DNA from 2 places in the Geobacillus sp. C56-T3 genome. Region 1 is predicted to be linked to the other one. Evidence: a T-box and tRNA genes for the amino acid it is inferred to sense, from the RefSeq annotation. Region 1 holds a T-box; the other holds one or more tRNA genes.
The links. A T-box is a leader RNA that pairs with one kind of tRNA and senses whether it is charged. The one in region 1 lies ahead of alaS (alanine--tRNA ligase), so its partner is inferred to be a tRNA-Ala.
Positions count from the first base shown of each region.

Region 2: it encodes a tRNA-Ala, which carries the amino acid that the T-box ahead of alaS (alanine--tRNA ligase) is inferred to sense. The anticodon was not compared.

Region 1 covers NC_014206.1:995,670-1,006,031, forward strand. The annotation lists gene GC56T3_RS05030 (ATP-dependent RecD-like DNA helicase) at 1-204, shown strand, start outside; gene GC56T3_RS05035 (PRC-barrel domain-containing protein) at 230-703, shown strand; gene GC56T3_RS05040 (hypothetical protein) at 719-910, shown strand; gene GC56T3_RS18375 (YrzQ family protein) at 922-1,056, shown strand; gene GC56T3_RS05045 (AI-2E family transporter) at 1,177-2,238, shown strand; T-box leader at 2,286-2,510, shown strand; gene alaS (alanine--tRNA ligase) at 2,557-5,193, shown strand; gene GC56T3_RS05055 (IreB family regulatory phosphoprotein) at 5,261-5,527, shown strand; gene ruvX (Holliday junction resolvase RuvX) at 5,532-5,948, shown strand; gene GC56T3_RS05065 (DUF1292 domain-containing protein) at 5,964-6,263, shown strand; gene mltG (endolytic transglycosylase MltG) at 6,505-7,596, shown strand; gene GC56T3_RS05075 (O-methyltransferase) at 8,032-8,685, shown strand; gene GC56T3_RS05080 (peptidase U32 family protein) at 8,682-9,611, shown strand; gene GC56T3_RS05085 (U32 family peptidase) at 9,630-10,362, shown strand, end outside.
Region 2 covers NC_014206.1:617,818-628,179, forward strand. The annotation lists gene GC56T3_RS03190 (iron-containing alcohol dehydrogenase) at 1-298, shown strand, start outside; gene GC56T3_RS03195 (glucose-6-phosphate isomerase) at 403-1,752, shown strand; gene GC56T3_RS03200 (YugN-like family protein) at 2,028-2,432, shown strand; gene GC56T3_RS03205 (TrkA family potassium uptake protein) at 2,429-3,424, opposite strand; gene GC56T3_RS03210 (H-type small acid-soluble spore protein) at 3,537-3,725, shown strand; gene GC56T3_RS20120 (MFS transporter) at 3,998-4,351, opposite strand; partial or broken gene GC56T3_RS20125 (hypothetical protein) at 4,395-4,598, opposite strand; gene GC56T3_RS03220 (GNAT family N-acetyltransferase) at 4,671-5,171, shown strand; gene GC56T3_RS03225 (hypothetical protein) at 5,229-5,480, shown strand; gene GC56T3_RS03230 (thermonuclease family protein) at 5,697-6,578, opposite strand; gene GC56T3_RS03235 (DnaD domain-containing protein) at 6,830-8,122, shown strand; tRNA gene GC56T3_RS03240 (tRNA-Ala) at 8,354-8,426, opposite strand; gene GC56T3_RS03245 (MgtC/SapB family protein) at 8,499-9,176, opposite strand; gene GC56T3_RS03250 (DMT family transporter) at 9,294-10,202, shown strand; gene GC56T3_RS03255 (protein-glutamine gamma-glutamyltransferase) at 10,173-10,362, opposite strand, start outside.

The DNA.
Region 1 (10,362 bases):
CAGTTTCTCGTTTTATGCGGGGAAGAGGAAGCGTTTCGATTCGGCGTCGCAAAACAAAGCGACGGAGCGCGCCAGACGGCGCTCGCTGAGAAGCTGGCGGGGGCGGCGGCGCCGTTTGTCGAGGTCGAACTGCCGTTTGAAGAGGCGAACATGGGGATGGAAAACGTTACGCCGTATGACTTTATGGGCGATGAGCCAAGCTAAAGGTGGCTGGAAAGGTGGGAGAACGATGCGGACGTTTTCCGACATCAAGGGCCTTCCCATTTATGAACAAACGACGGGAAAAATGGTCGGAACGATCGCTGACATTTGGTTTACCAGCCACGGCGCGGTCAAAGGGCTTGTCGCGGAACAGGGCGGTTTGTTCGGCCGCCGCCGCTATTTGCCGCTTTCAGCCGTGCAGTCGTTCGAAAACGACCGAGTCATCATCTGTGATGCAGATAGCTTCCAGCCGTTTCCTTCTCCTGACAGCGGCCACTCTCTTTACGGCGAACGCGGCCTCGCCGGCAGCATGGTTGTCGCCGCGGACGGAACAACGATCGGACTGTTGGATGACGTATATTTTGACGGGCAATTGGGCAAAATTGACGGATACGAGATCAGCGAGGGATTTTTTTCCGATTTGACCGAAGGAAAGAAACGAATGGAGCTCGCTCCGTTCACCGCCAGAGAAGGCGTGGTCACCGTGGAAACAACGATGTAAGGAGAGTGGCTGTCCATGCTCATTTGCCCGAATTGCAAACGAAAAAATTTAGGGAAAATCGGCGTCAACCAGTACTACTGCTGGGATTGCTTTATTGAGCTGTCCGTCTCGAAAGGGATGATCCACGCCCATCAAGTGGAAGAAGACGGAACGTTGAGTTCTCTTGACGACTTGTTTGACGACCACGAACGCACGATCCAATTTTAGGGGGGACACGCATGAACCGGATGATGACGTCGCTGTTAGCAGTCGGATTAGGCGTCGCCGCTTATCAGCTCGCCCAACGAAACGATTGGATGAACGGTCGCACGATGCGGAGGATGCGCCGCCGCTTGATGCAAGCGATCCGCTGACGGCGCTGCCGCCCTCGCCTTTGCGCGGGGGCGGCGCCTTGTGGCTGTCAAATAGTGCTAAAAGCGGTGAAGGCATATTTCCCGCCGCATCTCCTACACTAAACGGTAGGAGGTGTGGCGATGGGCGAGCAACAATGGCTGTCGTTCTTTCGCATCGGAAAATGGCTGCTGATTACGGCAATCATCTATTTGATCGTTCGGATGAAAGACGTTTGGTGGCCGGTCATCGATTTTATCGCAACGGTGTTGACGCCGTTTTTGCTGGCGTCGTTTATTACGTATTTGCTCTCCCCGCTTGTGGAATCCATCCATCGCAAAGGAATGCCGCGCGCCCTTGCCATTTTGTTGATTTATTTGTTGTTTTTCGGTTTGGTCGGCTACGGCTTGTACCGCGGCGTGCCGCTATTCATCGCCCAGTTGCGTGAACTGGATGAACAGCTGCCGTCTTTGATGAATACATACCGCCAATGGGTGCGCCACATCCACGACGAGACGTCGAATTGGCCGCTTGAGGTGCACACACGCATCGAGGCGATGTTTGCCGAGATCGAGCAAGCAGCGGCGGCCGCCGTCGCGATGGCGATCAACGCCGCCAAATCGTTCATCGGTTCGGCGGCGACGCTGTTGATCATTCCGTTTATCGTCTTCTATATGTTAAAAGACATTGATGTGTTGAAAAAAGCGGTTTGGTACATGACACCGAAGCGGTGGCGTGGGCCGGGGATGACGTTTTTGAAGGATGTCGATGAATCGCTCGGCGGCTACATTCGCGGCCAGCTGTTCGTCTGTGCGGCGATCGGTCTGGCGGCGGCGCTCGGCTTGTGGCTTGCCGGCATGGATTATCCGCTGCTGCTCGGCTTTGTCATTGGCGTGACGAACATCATCCCGTATTTTGGCCCGCTGATCGGCGCCGTTCCAGCGGTCATTTTGGCTGCCACCGTCTCGCTGAAAATGGTCGTGATCGTGCTTGTCATCATTTTTACCTTGCAGTTTTTAGAAGGGAACGTCTTGTCGCCGCTGATCGTCGGCAAAAGCGTGCATATGCATCCGCTTGTCATTATGCTCGCCCTCTTTGCCGGCGGTGAGCTCGCCGGCGTGCTCGGCCTCATTCTTGCCGTTCCGACGGCGGCGGTGCTGAAAGTGGCCATCGCCCATTGGAAAGAGCATTATGCTTCGCATTGACAAATGCTCTCTGCTTGTCTATAATCTTTCAATGAAAAAAGCGAATACATAACGCGATGACGGATCGAGTATGTTGCAGTCCATCTTAACGCGCGAGCTCGCGCACAGAGAGGAATTTCCGCGGCTGAAAGAAATTCCAGATGAAGGGCAACAGAAGGCTAATCCGGAGCGCAGGCAAAACCTGACGCAAGGCTGCGTTACGGCCAAAGAGGTGATGGGCGTTTTTTGCCCATAAACAGGGTGGTACCGCGAGCATAACTCTCGTCCCTGCAGGGGATGGGAGTTTTTTTATATAAAAGGCGAAAGGGGAGGATCATCATGAAAAAGCTGACATCCGCCCAAGTGCGGCGCATGTTTTTAGAGTTTTTCCAAGAAAAAGGCCATGCGGTTGAGCCGAGCGCATCGCTCATTCCGGTCGACGACCCGTCGCTGCTTTGGATCAACAGCGGCGTCGCGACGTTGAAAAAATACTTTGACGGGCGCATCGTTCCGGAAAACCCGCGCATTTGCAACGCGCAAAAATCGATCCGCACCAACGACATCGAAAACGTCGGGAAAACGGCGCGCCACCATACGTTTTTTGAAATGCTCGGCAACTTTTCGATCGGCGATTACTTCAAGCGTGAAGCGATCCATTGGGCATGGGAGTTTTTGACGAGCGACAAATGGATCGGTTTTGATCCGGAACGGTTGTCCGTTACTGTCCATCCGGAAGACGAGGAAGCGTACAACATTTGGCGCAACGAAATCGGCTTGCCGGAAGAGCGGATCATTCGCCTTGAAGGCAACTTCTGGGACATCGGCGAAGGCCCGAGCGGTCCGAACACGGAAATCTTTTACGACCGCGGCGAAGCGTTCGGCAACGACCCGAACGATCCGGAGCTGTACCCAGGCGGGGAAAATGACCGCTATTTAGAAGTATGGAACCTTGTCTTTTCGCAGTTTAACCATAACCCGGACGGCACGTACACGCCGCTGCCGAAGAAAAACATCGACACCGGCATGGGCTTGGAGCGGATGTGCTCGATTTTGCAAGACGTGCCGACGAACTTTGAAACCGACTTGTTCCTGCCGATCATCCGCGCGACCGAGCAGATCGCCGGCGAGCGGTATGGCGAAGATCCGGACAAAGACGTCGCCTTTAAGGTGATCGCCGACCATATTCGCGCCGTGACGTTCGCGATCGGCGACGGGGCGCTGCCGTCAAATGAGGGCCGCGGTTATGTGCTGCGCCGCCTGCTCCGCCGCGCGGTGCGCTATGCGAAACATATCGGCATTGAACGTCCGTTTATGTACGAACTCGTCCCGGTCGTCGGCGAGATTATGCACGACTACTATCCGGAGGTGAAAGAAAAAGCCGATTTCATCGCCCGCGTCATCCGGACGGAAGAAGAACGGTTCCATGAAACGCTCCATGAAGGGCTCGCCATATTGGCGGAGGTGATCGAAAAGGCGAAAGAGCAAGGAAGCGACGTCATTCCGGGCGAGGAAGCGTTCCGCCTGTATGATACGTACGGCTTTCCGATCGAGCTGACGGAAGAGTACGCCGCTGAAGCGGGCATGACGGTCGACCATGCCGGATTTGAGCGCGAGATGGAGCGGCAACGCGAACGGGCGCGCGCGGCCCGGCAAGATGTCGATTCGATGCAAGTCCAAGGCGGAGTGCTCGGTGACATTAAAGATGAAAGCCGGTTTGTCGGCTACGATGAGCTTGTTGCCGCATCGACGGTCATCGCCATCGTCAAAGACGGGCGGCTTGTCGAGGAAGTGAAAGCCGGCGAAGAGGCGCAAATCATCGTCGATGTGACGCCATTTTACGCCGAAAGCGGCGGACAAATCGCTGACCAAGGCGTGTTTGAAAGCGAAACAGGAACAGCGGTCGTCAAAGATGTGCAAAAAGCGCCGAACGGCCAACATCTTCATGCGATCATCGTCGAACGCGGAACGGTGAAAAAAGGATCCCGCTATACGGCGCGCGTCGATGAAGCAAAGCGGATGCGCATCGTAAAAAACCATACGGCGACCCATTTGCTCCATCAAGCGCTAAAAGATGTGCTCGGCCGCCATGTCAACCAAGCGGGGTCGCTTGTCGCCCCGGACCGGCTTCGTTTTGACTTCACCCATTTTGGGCAAGTGAAGCCAGAGGAGCTCGAGCGCATCGAAGCCATCGTCAACGAACAAATTTGGAAAAGCCTCCCGGTTGACATTTTTTATAAACCGCTCGAGGAAGCGAAAGCGATGGGCGCGATGGCGCTGTTTGGCGAAAAATACGGCGACATCGTCCGCGTCGTCAAAGTCGGCGACTACAGCCTCGAGCTGTGCGGCGGCTGCCATGTGCCCAACACATCAGCCATCGGGTTGTTTAAAATCGTCTCCGAGTCCGGCATCGGCGCCGGCACGCGCCGGATTGAAGCGGTGACCGGGGAAGCGGCATACCGCTTTATGAGCGAACAGCTTGCTATTTTGCAAGAGGCGGCGCAAAAACTGAAAACAAGCCCGAAAGAATTGAATGCGCGTCTTGACGGACTGTTTGCCGAGCTGAAAGAGCTCGAGCGCGAAAATGAATCGCTTGCTGCCCGCCTCGCCCATATGGAAGCTGAGCACCTCACCCGTCAAGTGAAAGATGTAAACGGCGTGCCGGTGTTGGCGGCAAAAGTGCAGGCCAATGACATGAACCAACTGCGGGCCATGGCTGATGATTTGAAACAAAAGCTCGGCACGGCGGTCATCGTGTTGGCGTCCGCCCAGGGCGGAAAAGTGCAACTGATTGCCGCAGTAACGGACGATTTGGTGAAAAAAGGATTCCATGCCGGCAAGCTGGTGAAAGAAGTAGCATCGCGTTGCGGTGGGGGCGGCGGCGGGCGCCCGGATTTGGCGCAAGCTGGCGGCAAGGACCCAAGCAAGGTCGGCGAAGCGCTCGGTTATGTCGAAACATGGGTGAAATCCGTTTCCTAATTGGCGCGGATCGTGTACAATGGATGTAAAAGGACGGGGTGCCTGAATAAGGAGCGAGGTGGAAACGGTGAGCTCGTTTGACCAAACGATGCAGTTTCATTTTTCCGAGGAGCCGGCCGAGACGAACGTTCGCGAAGTGTTGTTGACGGTGTATGGCGCCTTGCAGGAAAAAGGCTACAATCCGATCAACCAAATTGTCGGCTACTTGTTGTCCGGCGACCCAGCTTACATTCCGCGCCATAAAGATGCGCGTGCGCTCATCCGCAAAATTGAACGCGACGAATTAATCGAGGAATTGGTGAAATTCTATTTACAGGGGCAACGAAAGGATTAACCTGATGCGGACGCTAGGATTAGATTTGGGAACGAAAACGCTCGGCGTTGCCGTTAGCGACGAACTCGGCCTTACAGCGCAAGGATTGGAGACGATCGCCATTGATACGGAGCGCGGCGACTACGGCTTAAAGCGGCTGCGCGCCATCATCGATGAGTACGGCGTCGATACGATTGTCGTCGGGTGGCCGAAAAACATGAACGGCACGCTCGGGCCGCGCGCTGAGGCAAGCGAGCGGTTCGCCGCCAAATTGCGCGAGGAGTTTTCTTTGCCCGTTGTGCTTTGGGATGAACGGCTGTCGACGATGGCCGCCGAACGGATGTTGATCGCTGCCGACGTCAGCCGGAAAAAGCGGCGGAAAGTGATCGACAAAATGGCGGCGGCCGTCATTTTGCAGTCATATTTGGACAGTAAACGATAAATTGGAGGAGAAAACATGGAACACGGAGACCGTCATATTACCGTTGTCGACGAACATGGCAACGAGCAGCTGTGCGAAATTTTGTTTACGTTTGAATCAGATGATTTCGGCAAATCGTATGTGTTTTACTATCCGGTCGGCGTCGAGGCGGAAGATGAGAACGGCGAGACGGAAGTGCACGTTTCCGCCTTCATCCCTGGGGATGAGAACAAAGAAGGCGAACTGCTCCCAATCGAGACGGAAGAAGAGTGGGACATGATCGAAGAAGTATGGAATACGTTTTGTGCTGAACAGGAAGAGGAAGACGACGAATAACGGACAGCAGAGGGGGCCAAAAGGATCGGGGCCCCTTTTCTTATTGCCGTATTATGCGCTGAGAAACGATAAGTTGTGTTCCATGCAATGGTTCAGATATCTTCTTGTTTGTTCGACAAACGTTGCGAAGGGCTTCGATTGACCGGCGCGTTTCCTCCCCTGGCTTTGCATTTTTTGACCGTCAAGGGCGAAAAATGCGGAACTTTGTAGTATAATATGGCCGGGTGAAAGGAGGACAAAGATGAAACAGAACGATTGGAGGGCCAAAGAGGCGCGGCTTGTGCGGAAAATCGTCTTGATTGTCTGTGCTGTTCTGCTGGCGGCGTTTGTCATTGCCGGCGCCAGCAGTTTCTTATACATCCGTTCAGCGCTTAAGCCCGTCGACCCGAATGACCGCACCCCGGTCCATATCTCGATTCCGATCGGTTCATCGGCGGCGGCGATTGCCGAGCAGCTCGAACAAAAGCGGCTCATTAAAAGCGCGGCCGTGTTTCGCTTATATGTCCGCTGGAAAAATGAATCCGGCTTCCAGGCTGGGGAGTATGAGTTGACGCGGGCGATGCCAATGGCGCGCATCATCGAGCTGTTAAAAACGGGGAAATCGCTAAAAATCGGATTGAAGCTGACCGTTCCGGAAGGGTCGCAATTGGTGCAAATCGCTGACCTCATTGCTGCGAAAACAGGGTACAAACAAGAACAGATTATGAAATTGCTTAACGATCGCGCGTATATCGAACGGCTGATGAAAATGCACCCGGATTTGTTGACTGATGATATTTTTCACAAAGGCATCCGCTATCCGCTGGAAGGCTACTTGTTCCCGGCGACGTATGTGTTTGCTGACGAAAAGCCGCCGCTCTCAGAGATCATTGAGGCGATGGTGGCGAAAACGGCAGCTGTGCTTGACACATATAAGGCAGCGATGAAAGAAAAGAACATGTCGCCGCATCAGCTGTTGACGATGTCGTCGCTCATTGAGGAAGAGGCGACGGAAAAAGCTGACCGCGAAAAAATCGCCAGCGTGTTTTACAATCGGCTGCACCGCGGCATGCCGCTTCAAACCGACCCGACCGTTTTGTACGCCCTTGGCGAACATAAAGAGCGTGTGTTGTATAAAGATTTGCAGGTCAATTCGCCGTACAACACGTACATGCATAAAGGGCTGCCGCCGGGGCCGATCGCCAACGCCGGCGTCATGTCGATCGAAGCGGCGCTTGAACCGGCGGCGACCGACTATTTATACTTTTTGGCGACACCGGGCGGCGAGGTCATTTTTACGAAAACGTTGGCCGAGCATAACCGGGAAAAGGCGAAATATATTGGAAAACAATAGGTCAAAACGGAAGGTAATGGCCGGTGGGGTGAAACGGCTTCGCTTTTCCGCTGTTTTATGGTAGTATAGTTGAACAGACCAACGATAAGAGTCCTTTGCGGCTCTTATTTTTCATGACGACAAAGCGCAAATGCCGGATTGTATATAGATGCAATTTGAAGCTTTACCATTTGTAGTTTTTCCCGAGTATTTGATCGACTGTCGGGCGACCGAACAACGCCGCTTCCAGACCCATATATGGGTCTGTGAAGCAGGCCGGTTGTTCGGTCTTCCGTCACGCCAAGGCGTGACGGAGAAGCCTGTGGCTTGCCTCCGTCAGTCGAAAATGGGCAAACCGCTTTTCCGTCAAGGATATATTAAACTTCTTCGTTGCATCTATATAGTTCAACTTTGGCGAGCGCTTTTCAGTTTGCTGACGGCAGGGAGGAATTCCTCTTGCTTTCCAATGACATTGTTTCGTACTTGCAAAAGCTGCGTCCGGCGCCGGATGAGGACATTGAGGAGATGGAGCAGTACGCCTATCGGCACCGCATACCGATCATGGATCCGGTGAGCGTCGAAGTGCTGTTATTCATCTTGAAGCTGATCAGGCCGCGCCGCATTTTGGAAATCGGCACGGCGATCGGCTATTCGGCGATCCGGATGGCAAAGGCGCTGCCGGATGCGCGCATTGTGACGATCGAAAAAGACCGGGAGCGGTATGAGCGCGCCCGTTTTTACATCGAAAAGACGAACACCAAGCGGCAAATCGAGGCGGTGTTGGGCGATGCGCTCGCGGTCGAGGCCGATGTGGCGGCCGCCGCGCCGTTTGATGTGCTGTTTATTGATGCCGCCAAAGGGCAATATGAGCGCTTTTTTACGCTCTATGAGCCGTTTGTGGCTGCAGGCGGCCTCATCATCAGCGACAACGTCTTGTTTAAGGGGCTCGTCGCCGCCGAAGCGCCGGCGGACAATCGACGGCTTTGGAACATCGCCCGAAAAATTCGCCGCTACAATGAGTGGCTCATGAGTCGAAGCGGTTATGATACGGTCATCATTCCGGTCGGCGATGGGCTCGCCATATCGAAAAAACGAGGTGAAGAACAGTGAAAAAACCCGAATTGCTCGTGACGTCGACGAGCGTTGCCCATATCGACGAGCTGGCTGAAGCCGGAGCGGACGCGGTCATCATTGGCGAGCAGCGCTACGGTTTGCGGCTTGCCGGCGAATTTTCCCGCCATGATGTCGCTGCCGCCGTCAAAGCCGCCCACCGGCGCGGCATGAACGTGTATGTGGCGATGAACGCCATTTTCCATAACGATAAAGTGGACGAGCTTGGCGACTACGTCGCGTTTTTGGCTGATGTCGGCGCCGATGCCATCGTCTTCGGCGATCCCGCGGTGCTCTTGACTGTCCGAGAGACGGCGCCGCACATGAAGCTCCACTGGAGCACGGAGACGACAGCGACGAACTGGTATGCGTGCAACTATTGGGGCCGGAAAGGGGCGAAGCGCGCCGTCTTGGCCCGCGAGTTGAACATGGACGCCATTTTGGAAATCAAAGCCCATGCCGAAGTGGAAATCGAGGTGCAAGTGCACGGCGCGATGTGCATGTACCAATCGAAGCGCTCGCTGATCGGCAGCTATTTTGAATATCAAGGGAAAGTGATGGAAGTTGAACGGAAGAAGTACGAAAAAGGGATGTTTCTTTACGACAAAGAGCGCGACAACAAATATCCGATTTTTGAAGACGAAAACGGCACGCATATTATGAGCCCGAACGATGTTTGCATGATCGATGAGCTCGGCGACATGGTCGAGGCCGGCATCGACAGCTTTAAAATTGACGGGATTTTGCACGAGCCGCGCTACATTACCGAAGTGACGAAGCTGTACCGCCGCGCCATCGATTTATGCGCCGATGACCGCGAGCGGTACGAACGGGAAAAAGAGGAGCTGCTTGCGGCCGTTGAAGCGCTTCAGCCGCCGCATCGCCGCATCGACACCGGATTTTTCTTCAAAGAGACCATTTATTGAGAAAAGGAGGGAAGCAGCATGCTTTTAAAAAATGATCGCATCTCCGAAATCATTGACGGCAAGCGCGTCATTGTGAAAAAGCCAGAGCTGCTCGCCCCGGCCGGCAACTTGGAAAAACTGAAAATCGCCGTCCATTACGGCGCAGACGCCGTCTTTATCGGAGGCCAAGAGTACAGCTTGCGCGCCAACGCCGACAACTTTACGATTGAGGAAATTCGCGAAGGGGTCGAATTTGCCAATCGATACGGAGCCAAAGTATACGTAACGGCCAATATTTACGCCCATAACGAAAACATCCCTGGTCTTGATGACTATTTGCGGGCGCTTGAAGATGCCGGTGTTTGCGGCATCATCGTCGCCGACCCGCTCATCATCGAAACGGCGCGCCGGGTGGCGCCGAAGCTTGAAGTGCATTTAAGCACGCAGCAATCGCTTACCAACTGGAAAGCGGTCCAATTTTGGAAAGAGGAAGGGCTCGAGCGGGTTGTGCTCGCTCGAGAAGTGGGCGCAGAAGAAATCCGGCAGATCAAAGAGAAAGTCGATATTGAAATCGAGGCGTTCATCCATGGGGCGATGTGTTCCGCCTACTCCGGCCGCTGTGTATTGAGCAACCATATGACGGCGCGCGACTCAAACCGCGGCGGATGCTGCCAGTCGTGCCGCTGGGATTACGATTTGTATCAGCTCTCGGACGGCCGGGAAATTCCGTTGTTTGAAAAAGGGGACGCCCCGTTTGCGATGAGCGCGAAAG
Region 2 (10,362 bases), 380 kb from region 1:
CCCGAACTGGATGAAGCATGTGCTCGATGAAAACGTCAGCCGTTTCGCCCAGCTCGCGGTGCGTGTGTTCGATGTCGATCCGGCGGGCAAATCCGAGCGCGATGTGGCGCTTGAAGGCATCGAGCGGCTGCGTGAGTTCTGGTCGAGCCTCGGGGCGCCGTCGCGGCTTGCGGACTATGGCATCGGCGAGGAAAACTTGGAGCTGATGGCCGATAAAGCGATGGCGTTTGGCGAGTTCGGCCGTTTCAAAACATTGAACCGCGATGATGTGCTCGCCATTTTGCGCGCTTCCCTTTAATGAGGCGATGAATCCGTTTCCAAAAAGGTGGGCTGCTTGATTTCCCTTGTTTATTCCGCTAAAGTGAAAGAAGGCAATGATTCTTGAAGGGGAGGCGGAAATCGATGACCCACATTCGCTTTGACTATTCGAAAGCGCTCGCCTTTTTTGGCGAACATGAGCTTACATACTTGCGCGATGCCGTGAAAGTCGCGCATCATTCGCTTCATGAAAAAACCGGTGTTGGAAGCGACTTTTTAGGCTGGCTTGACTGGCCGGTCGACTATGACAAAGAAGAATTCGCGCGCATCAAGGAGGCGGCGAAAAAAATCCAATCGGACTCTGATGTTCTTGTCGTCATCGGCATCGGCGGCTCGTACCTTGGCGCGCGGGCGGCGATCGAGATGCTGCACCATTCGTTTTACAACGCCCTGCCAAAAGAAAAGCGGAAAACGCCGCAAATCATTTTTGTCGGCAACAACATCAGCTCGACGTATATGAAAGACGTCATCGATTTCTTGGAAGGGAAAGACTTCTCGATCAACGTCATTTCCAAATCGGGGACGACGACCGAGCCGGCGATCGCCTTCCGCATTTTCCGCAAGCTGCTTGAGGAGAAATACGGCAAAGAGGAAGCGCGCCGCCGCATTTACGCGACGACCGACAGCAAGCGCGGCGCGCTTCGGACGCTCGCCAATGAGGAAGGGTACGAGACGTTTGTCATTCCGGATGACATCGGCGGCCGCTACTCGGTGCTGACGGCGGTCGGGCTGCTGCCGATTGCCGCAAGCGGCGCGGATATTAACGCCATGATGGAAGGAGCGGCCAAAGCGCGCGACGATTTCAGCTCCTCGGAGCTTGAGGAAAACGCCGCTTACCAATACGCCGCCATCCGCAACATTTTGTACAACAAAGGGAAAACGATCGAGCTGCTCGTCAACTACGAACCAGCGCTGCACTATTTCGCCGAATGGTGGAAGCAGCTGTTCGGCGAAAGCGAAGGGAAGGATCAAAAAGGCATTTACCCGGCTTCCGCTGATTTCTCGACCGATTTGCATTCGCTCGGCCAATACATTCAAGAAGGGCGCCGCGATTTGTTTGAAACAGTGTTGAAGCTGGAAGAACCGCGTCATGAGCTGATCATTGAAGCCGAAGAAAACGACCTTGACGGACTGAACTATTTGGCGGGAAAAACGGTTGATTTCGTCAACACAAAAGCGTTCGAAGGGACGCTGCTCGCCCATACGGACGGCGGCGTGCCGAACTTGGTCATCACGTTGCCGAAGCTCGATGAATATACGTTCGGCTACCTCGTCTACTTCTTTGAAAAAGCATGCGCTATGAGCGGCTACTTGCTCGGGGTGAATCCATTTGACCAACCGGGAGTGGAAGCATACAAAAAGAACATGTTCGCCCTCCTCGGCAAACCAGGCTATGAGCAGCTGAAGGAAGAACTGGAGAAACGGTTGAAATAACAACGTGTTCCATCGCCAAGCCGCTGTTTTCTCGGAGGAGATGACTCGCGGCTCGACCCGAGTCGCGCCCGAAACGGCGGACGGAACGACGGAAAAAGCGCCTCTTCCCTTTTGTGGGGGAAGAGGTGTTTTGTTATACATACCGGGTCGTTCGTCCGCACAACGCCCGGGCGAGGGTTTATTGCTCCCTGCCGTTTTTCGCCAAGCGTCTGAAGCTGCCGCGGACAAATAATCCCCGCCAAACGGGAAACGATAAAAGAAAGGAGGGATTGTGCATGATTGAAATGCCATCGCGTTTGGAAGGGAAACAATTTCAACTGTACCATTTGGAAGAGCAATTAAAACCAATGGGATATACAATCGGCGGCGGGTGGGACTACGATCACGGCTATTTCGACTACAAAATCGCCGATGACGCGGGCTACCAGTTTTTGCGCGTGCCGTTTCGGGCGGTCGACGGGCAGCTTGATTCGCACGGAACGACGGTGGAGCTTGGGCGGCCGTTTTTGCTTGCGCATAAATACCAACGGGGCATCGATGATTTCGCCGATGTCGGCAACATCAGCGCCTCATTCAATCAGTTTGCCGAGCCGCAAGACCCGGATGCGACCGTACCCGAGCGATACATTTCCGTCGGAAAGGCGCTTGTCCAAGAGCTGGAGCGCCGCCTGCTCGATTAAGGGGCAAGCACAAACAGGCGGTCGCTTTGTTGAATCGGGCGGTCCGGTGCAACGGAAATCGCTCCGTGATCTCCGTGGATGACGCCAAGCAGCGTCACGTTTTGCTTGAGCAGCTGCTGTTGAACGGCGGCGAATGGCTGGCCGATTTGCTGTTCGTCTGGCTCGAGAAGGCAGAGCGTCTGTCCGTCCAGGCGGTAAAGCGCCGTCTCCCACACGCTGGCGGCGCCCGGCGAGCGAAGGCTGGCAGCCATGGCGAAACTCGCCAGCAAGTTTGTCTGAATCACCTCATCCGCCCCGGCGCGGAAGGCGTTCTGGACGTTTCGGCCCGTTAGGATTTCCACGATGGCGTACACCGACGGGTTGAGGCTTTTGGCGGCAAGCAGCGTGACAATCGTATCTTTATCGGCTTCCGATTCCGCTTTATGCGGATCGGCGGTGATGAGCAAAAAACGCGCTTCTTGAATATTGGCCTTCTCCAGCACCGCATCGTCGCTTGCCGTTCCTTTAATGAAATGAACCGGCGCGTTCGGAAGCGGGTGGGACGGAACGGTGGCGTCGATGAGGACGAAACGCATGGAGGCGTCGTGCCGCGAGAGGCGAAAGAGCACCTCGCGCGCCCGCTCGTTCCAGCCGACGATCACCGCATGGCCGCGCCCTGTATACCGGAGCTGTCCGCTTGTAAAAGCGGTTTCCCGGGCGGCGGCCGCGGCGGAGACGGAAGCGAAATAAGCGGTGAGGATGCCGGTGCCAAGGACGATGAGCCCAATGGCCGCGAGTTTTCCAGCGACCGTTTTCGGGGCGATGTCGCCGTAGCCGATTGTCGCCGACGTCACGATCGCCCACCACACGCCGTCGAACACCGTGCGGAACGTCTCTGGTTCAATGAAGCGCATCAGCGCGCCAAACAGCACGATCAACGCGCTCGCCGAGACAAACAGGCGAAGCACGGGCGGCCAGCGCCAATACGATAACAGCACGTTTCTTGTTTTCATCGTCCACCCCTCTTTTGCTTTTGTCTTTTTTTAGTGTGAGCCGTTTTTGCATAAACATTCCTGTTTTTTCCCATACTAGGAAACGGAACATCACAGAAAGGGGACAGTGGTCATGGATATGAACCGTGTCAAACAAATCGTTTCTTCCCCTGCCGATATTCCGGTGTATTACAACGGCGTGTCGGTCTGGATTGACGGGTATGATGAAGAAAAACAGACGGCGACCGTCCATTTGCGCGACGGGCGGCTTCATGAGCGCCGGGATGTGCCGGTTTCGGAATTGACGGAAGAGCGGGAGTGAAAAGGGGAGGCCGGCTGACAGCGCGGGAGCCTTCTTGCGTTTCCCGAGCGCGCTTGGTTCGAGTAAAGGCGTTTTCCGGCATGAAGCGTCCGGGCGGCCCGCAAGAAAACGGTTGTTGTTCGCCGTCTGTTTCGTGAACAAGACGGCTTTTCAGACGACAATCAGAGGGAGTCGGTGCAAGGACGTAGACATCGGATGAAACGTTGATGGAGCGAAAGACGGGGAAATCCGCCGCTTGCCGAACGACATGTCGGGCAAGCGGCTTCGTTTTGTCAGACAGCGGATTGGCGGCGCGTCCGGGCAACGCGCACTGTCAACAGCAAGGCGCAGGCGAAAAAGAGAATATCATCGATTCCGTAGACGAGATGATACCCTCCAGCGGCAAACAGCGCGCTGCCGATCATTGGTCCGAACGCCATGCCCATATAGCGGAAAAAGTTGTACACGCCGATCGCTGTCGAGCGGTTCGCTTGAAAAACGTTCGTCAGTACGGTCATCTGCACTGGGAGCGAAAGGCCTAAAAACAAGCCGAACAAGGCGATGGCCAAAACAAGCAGCGAAAGCGATCGTTGGGCCGCGATCAAGAAAAAGAAAATGGACAGCACGGTCAAATACGATGCCGCCAAGCAGCACCGTCCTCCGTCCTTTCCGGTCGGTGAGCGGGCCATAGACGATTTGCATCATCGCCAGGAAGAAAGTGAAAATGGAAATCGTCAAGTTGATCAAAAACGAAGAAGTCGCAAACGCCTCCCGCACTTCTGGTAAAATAGGAGTGTAAATCGTTTGCGTAAACGGGCCGAGAAACGCGGCGAGCGACACAAGATAGACGACAAGCTGGCGTTTCATCCCTTTCCCCTTTCTTTGCCAGTCCATATGTTATGATTATACTCCTGCTTTTTTCGTTTTTGGAAACGAAATGCTTATCGAGAAAAGGTGGGGATGAGAATGGAATCATGGTTGATCCGCGATGCGACGATGGAAGATTTGCCGCACATTGTCCGCATTTATAATGAAACGATCCCAAGCCGGATGGTGACGGCGGACTTGGAGCCGGTGTCGGTCGAAAGCCGGCGGGCGTGGTTTGAGGCCCATGACCCGCACAATCGTCCGCTTTGGGTCGTCGAGGACGACGGCGTGGTTTGCGCCTGGCTCAGCTTTCAGTCGTTTTACGGCCGCCCGGCGTACCGCCATACGGCGGAGGTAAGCATTTATATCGCCGAAACGCACCGCGGCCGGGGGCTTGGGGCGAAGCTGCTCGAGCGGGCGGTCGAACGGGCGCCCGAACTTGGGATCAAGACGCTGCTCGGCTTTATTTTTGCGCATAATGAACCAAGTTTGCGGCTTTTCTCCCGCTTCGGATTTGAACGATGGGGATATTTTCCGCGCGTGGCGGAATTGGACGGCGTGGAACGCGATTTGGTCATTGTCGGCAAACGGCTTGTATAGAATGGCGTCCGATGGGGCACGGATAATCATGACAATGTCAAGGAAAGAGGGAGAATGATGAACGTCATGCCGATTCGGCTGTTTACGATCCAAGATGGGGAAGGATTTGTCGCTGACGCGTTTCAATGCCCGGTGACCGGCAATTTGATTTATAAATCGTCCGGCACGCCGTCTGTCATCGCGTACACCGATTTGACCGACGAACAAATCATGCGCCTTGAGAAATACGGATTTCGGCGGCTCGGCGAGTCGCCGGCGCGGATGGAAAGCGGCCCGGACGGCATTGAAGAGCTGCTGCCGAGGCAATGAGGGAGAAAGAAAACACACAAGATGAAAACGTTGAAGAAAAGGCCTGCCCGCTGGGGACAGGCTTTTTCTTTTCCCCAGAAGGCCGGCGAAACCCAACGGATTCGCTCGATCCGTTCGTGAGAAAGCTCAAGGGATGAAACTGCGGCGCTGCAAGGTTTTTTCAATTTGAAAAACATTGTTGCAAAGCCTGATATTCGTTCCATCACCGGCCGTTGATCATGTCAACCGGCGGATGAGCCAATAGAGCGCGGCGGCCGCCGCTAGGCCAAGCAGCGTATAAAGAACCGGACGGCCGGATCGTTCGAGCGGCGTTTTGTTCTCCAAAGCTGGCGGGTGATCGGTCTTGGCCGTCTTTTCCTTCGTCTGCGGCCGCGTTTCCGTCCCTGCCCCCTCCCTCTCTCCAGCGGCACGCTTGCCGTACATGCCCGCTCCGGTTCGTTTCGCCTCCTCGTACGCCTTGCGGACGCGCGCTTCGTATTTGTAATCGCCATAGTCATAAAAGTCTTCGACAAGTCCGGCTTTGGCGAGATCTTCTTGCAGCAGGCGCTTGCCGACCCACACCCAGGCGAGCAGCCGCTGGTATTTGTCAAACAGCGCGTCTCCGTCGGTCTCAAGCAAAATGTTCCCTTGATGCAAGCGGGAACATGTAAACCGGCTTGCTTCTTTCCCATACGGTTCGACTTGGATCGTGCTCTCCGGCGTATCAATGAACAAAAACCTCGTCGTGTATACATGGCCGTTGACGCGAAACTTCGCCGTATCGCCGTCAATGCACTCGACCAATTCAGCCGGGTAGGTGCGGCCAAGGCGCAACGTAGAACGATCTTCTTTCTTCCCCAGCGTATGGCCGTCCAGGTCGATTCGTTCTGGGGTGAGATGCCGCTTGCATCGTTCATTGCCGTTGTATGTTTGAATAAGCTGGACAAGCTCTTGTTTCGTTTTCGCCTGCTTCGCCAGCGCAGTCGGCTCATGGAGCAAATACACGCAGTCGCTGCCGCGGAAGTGCCCGCCCAACTCATCAAGCTCGCCAGGGTGGGCAAAAGCGGAAATCGGGAACATCAACAGGAAACAAAACAAGAATATGACCATTCGTTTCAAAAACGATCCCTCCACTCGAAAAACATTTCTTCCTCTTGAACAAGAACCGGATGTCCGCAATGGATGGGTTTCAGCACACGATCGCACATGTTATGCCGGTTTTTGCCGTTTTTCAGCGAAAAATCAAGCCAATATGGCCGTTATCGCGCTGTTAGGCGATTTGCGTTCGTTCACGATAAAGTTTATCAAAAAAGTGGAACTATGAGGAAACATCTCGTCAATCAAGGATGTTTGAGGGGGGAGAGGATGACATGTCCAACTTGCTTTTCGATGATCAACCGTTGGTCATTTTGCCGCAGCTCGCTTTGGCGATCGGGTTGAACGAAAGCATCGTTGTTCAGCAGCTGCATTATTGGCTCAAGAAAAGCGAAAACGTCCATGACGGCTATAAGTGGGTGTACAACACGTATGCAGACTGGCAGCGACAATTCCCGTTCTGGTCGGAAAGCACGGTCCGCCGGACGATTACCAAGCTCGAGAAAATGGGTATTATCGTTGCGGCGAATTTTAACCGTTCCAAGATCGATAAAACGAAATGGTATCGGATCGACTATGACAAACTGGCCGAAATAACGAAAGAAATGTCAGAAATGTCGGGCGGAGAACATGGGCAGGCGGCCGATGATGGCGTGATGACCGCGAATGGCGTTTCGATCGTTCCAGATGCGTTTTCATTTACTCAAGACGGGGCTTCGTTCGTTCACGATGAGGGGTTGACGACGCACGGCGGGGATTCGATTGTGCAAGATGGCGTCTCGGCCGTTCAAGGCGGCGCTTCCGTGGTTCATGGGGAGGTGTTGGCGTCTGGCACTTCGACCGCTCAAAACAAGGTTTTGGCTATGGAAGAGAGGGGATCGATGAGGCCGAGCAGCGTTTCGATGATTCAACAACATCCGATTTCAGCCGTTTGCGATGGTGTTTCGACCGGCCAAAATGAGCAGACGATGGGCGAAACAGTCCGTCCATTTGCGCAAAATGAACCGTCCAACTGGTCAAACTGGGCGGTCAAGGCGCTCAATTTGACGAGACCAATACCAGAGACAACAACAGAGATGACAGCAGAGATCAAAAAGGAAGACGAAGAAGACGCGCGCGTGCGCACATACAAGGAGATCGTTCGCTTCTGTGAGGAAAACGGGTTTGGCGTGATCGGCGATTATTTGCGGGAAAAGATCAATGCGTGGGTGGACGATGCGTCCGAGGAATTGGTGTTGGAAGCATTGAAAATCGCGGTGGAAAACGGCGCAAAACGGTGGGTGTACGTGGAAACGATTTTGCGCGACTGGACGGAGAAAGGGTACCGCACCGTGGACGAAGTGCGCGCCGCGCGGTTGGCGTTTCGGGAACAGCGGATGAAGCAGCGATCCGCCCCGCCTTCATCCGATGGCGGGAGAACGATGCGGAAACCGATCCGCACCGAAATCGTGCCGGATTGGCTGAACATGGATTACAGCCAGCCGGAAGACGACGACTTTGACGTTGAGCAGGCGCGCCGAGAGCTCGAGGAACGTCTGAAAAAATACAAAACCAACCTGGACGGATGAAGCCGAAGGGCGTAAGAGCCCGAGCAGTCTCATCTCATGACGGGACGTGAACCGAGCGATCTCCCGTGTGCCCCACGCTTTGAGGTTCAGTCAGGTCGTTCACTGGTGCTGGCGCCCCTTCACGTTTAGATGGTGGGAGGCTTCTTTTGGGAATTTGTTCACAGGGAGATGGCTCATCGCCATCTCCCAAAACGAAAATAAAAAACCCTTGCACAGCAAGGGTTTGGCAAATGGAGCATACCGGGCTCGAACCGGTGACCTTCGCGCTGCCAGCACGACGCTCTCCCAACTGAGCTAATGCCCCAAAAAAGGATATGGATGATCTATCCATGTCCCATTATATATATGGATGCGGACAATTGCAATCCTTTTTTGATCACCCGCTTTCAATATCAACGTGCACGACATCGTCAATGGAGCGGATGACGTAGTAAAGTTCGGCGGTCGAGCGCTTTTGGTCAATGACGGCTCTTAGTTTCAGCAAATGTTCATTCTCTTCCACATCTTTAATGCGCATCGTTTTAATATTGATGTCCTGTTGTTTTAAATGGTCGATGACCTTTGTAATGTTTTTGGCGTCCGCCACGGTGATTTGCAGCAGCACCTCTTTTTCGCGCAGCTGCTTCGGTCCGAAAAAATTGATCAAAAACGGAATGAGTTCCACACTGACAATGAGAAGCGCGACGCCGAACGCCGATTCCCAATAGAAGCCTGCGCCGACCGCCACGCCAATCCCTGCCGCCCCCCAAATGATCGCGGCGGTCGTCAGCCCGGTGATGCTGTCGTTGCCGCGGCGCAAAATGACGCCTGCTCCTAAAAAACCGACCCCGGACACAATTTGCGCCGCCAGTCGAAGCGGGTCCATTGTAATATGGTCTTTGAGCGGAAAGACGTACGCCGATTCGATCGAAACGATTGTAAGCAAGCAGCTGGAAATGGAAATGACAAGGCACGTTTTCAACCCGACCGGTTTTCGCTTCAATTCCCGTTCCAGCCCAATGATCAGCCCGAGAATGGCGGAAATCCCTAGTTTGAGGAACGGATCAAACATCATCGCTTCTCACCTCGTTCATGGTATAATGAAAGAAAACGCCTGATGACGCCTGTTTTCGCCCGGCGTGAAAACGGCGGCCAAGAACTGCGCTTGACCGAGACAAGGAGAGGAAAACGAATGAAGCCGCCAAGCACCATAAAGGCTTATGCTGCTCTATTCATCGGCGCGCTTGCCGTGTCAACATCGGCCATTTTCGTCAAATGGTCGCAGGCGCCGTCCGCGGTGATCGCCTTTTATCGACTCTTTTTGGCCGTCGCCATCATGACGCCGTTGTTCCTCCGGCATCGAAGCGAACTCCGAGGCATCTCTCGGCGCGATTGGCTGTTTTCGCTTTGTTCTGGGGTTTTGCTTGCCTTTCATTTTATCCTTTGGTTTGAATCGCTCGACTATACATCCGTCGCTAGTTCGGTCGTGCTTGTGACGCTGCAGCCGCTGTTTGCCTTCGCAGGCGGCGCGTTGTTTTTCCGCGAACGGTTGACCGTTGGCGCGGTCGGGAGCGCGGTGTTGGCCATTATCGGCAGCGTTCTCATCAGCTGGGGAGACTTCCGCGTCAGCGGTGAAGCGCTGTACGGCGATGGATTGGCGCTGCTTTCGTGCGCGTTTGTCACGGCGTATTGGCTGTTCGGCCAAGAGGTGCGCCAACGGTTGTCATTGATGACGTATACCTATATCGTCTATGGCATCAGCGCGGCGGTGTTGTGGCTGTACGCGATGCTGTTTCGCCTTTCGCTGACGGCGTATCAGCTGACGGATTGGCTTTGTTTTCTCGCTCTCGCCGTCATTCCAACGCTGCTCGGCCATTCGGTGATGAACTGGGCGGTCAAATGGGTCAGCGCCTCGACGGTGTCGATGGCGATTTTATTTGAACCGATCGGCGCTTCCGCCTTGGCCTACTGGCTGTTTGGCGAACCGATCCGTCCGTTTCAATGGATCGGCGGTATTTTTATTTTAACAGGAATCGCCCTGTATTTGTGGGAGAAAAGCGAAAAAGGTCCGCTAACGGTGCAAGAACAGAGCGGACCCTAACGTTCCAAAGATAAAGGAAGAGCGGCGGATCGGCAGACGGAATTCATCGAAGCTGCGGGCGAATTGGGACAAATAAGCGAAATCGACTTGCGTGATATCGGGAAGCAGGTAAGCGGATTTCGTCGCCCCCCGCTTTCGTTTTCGATTGAGCGCGGCGATG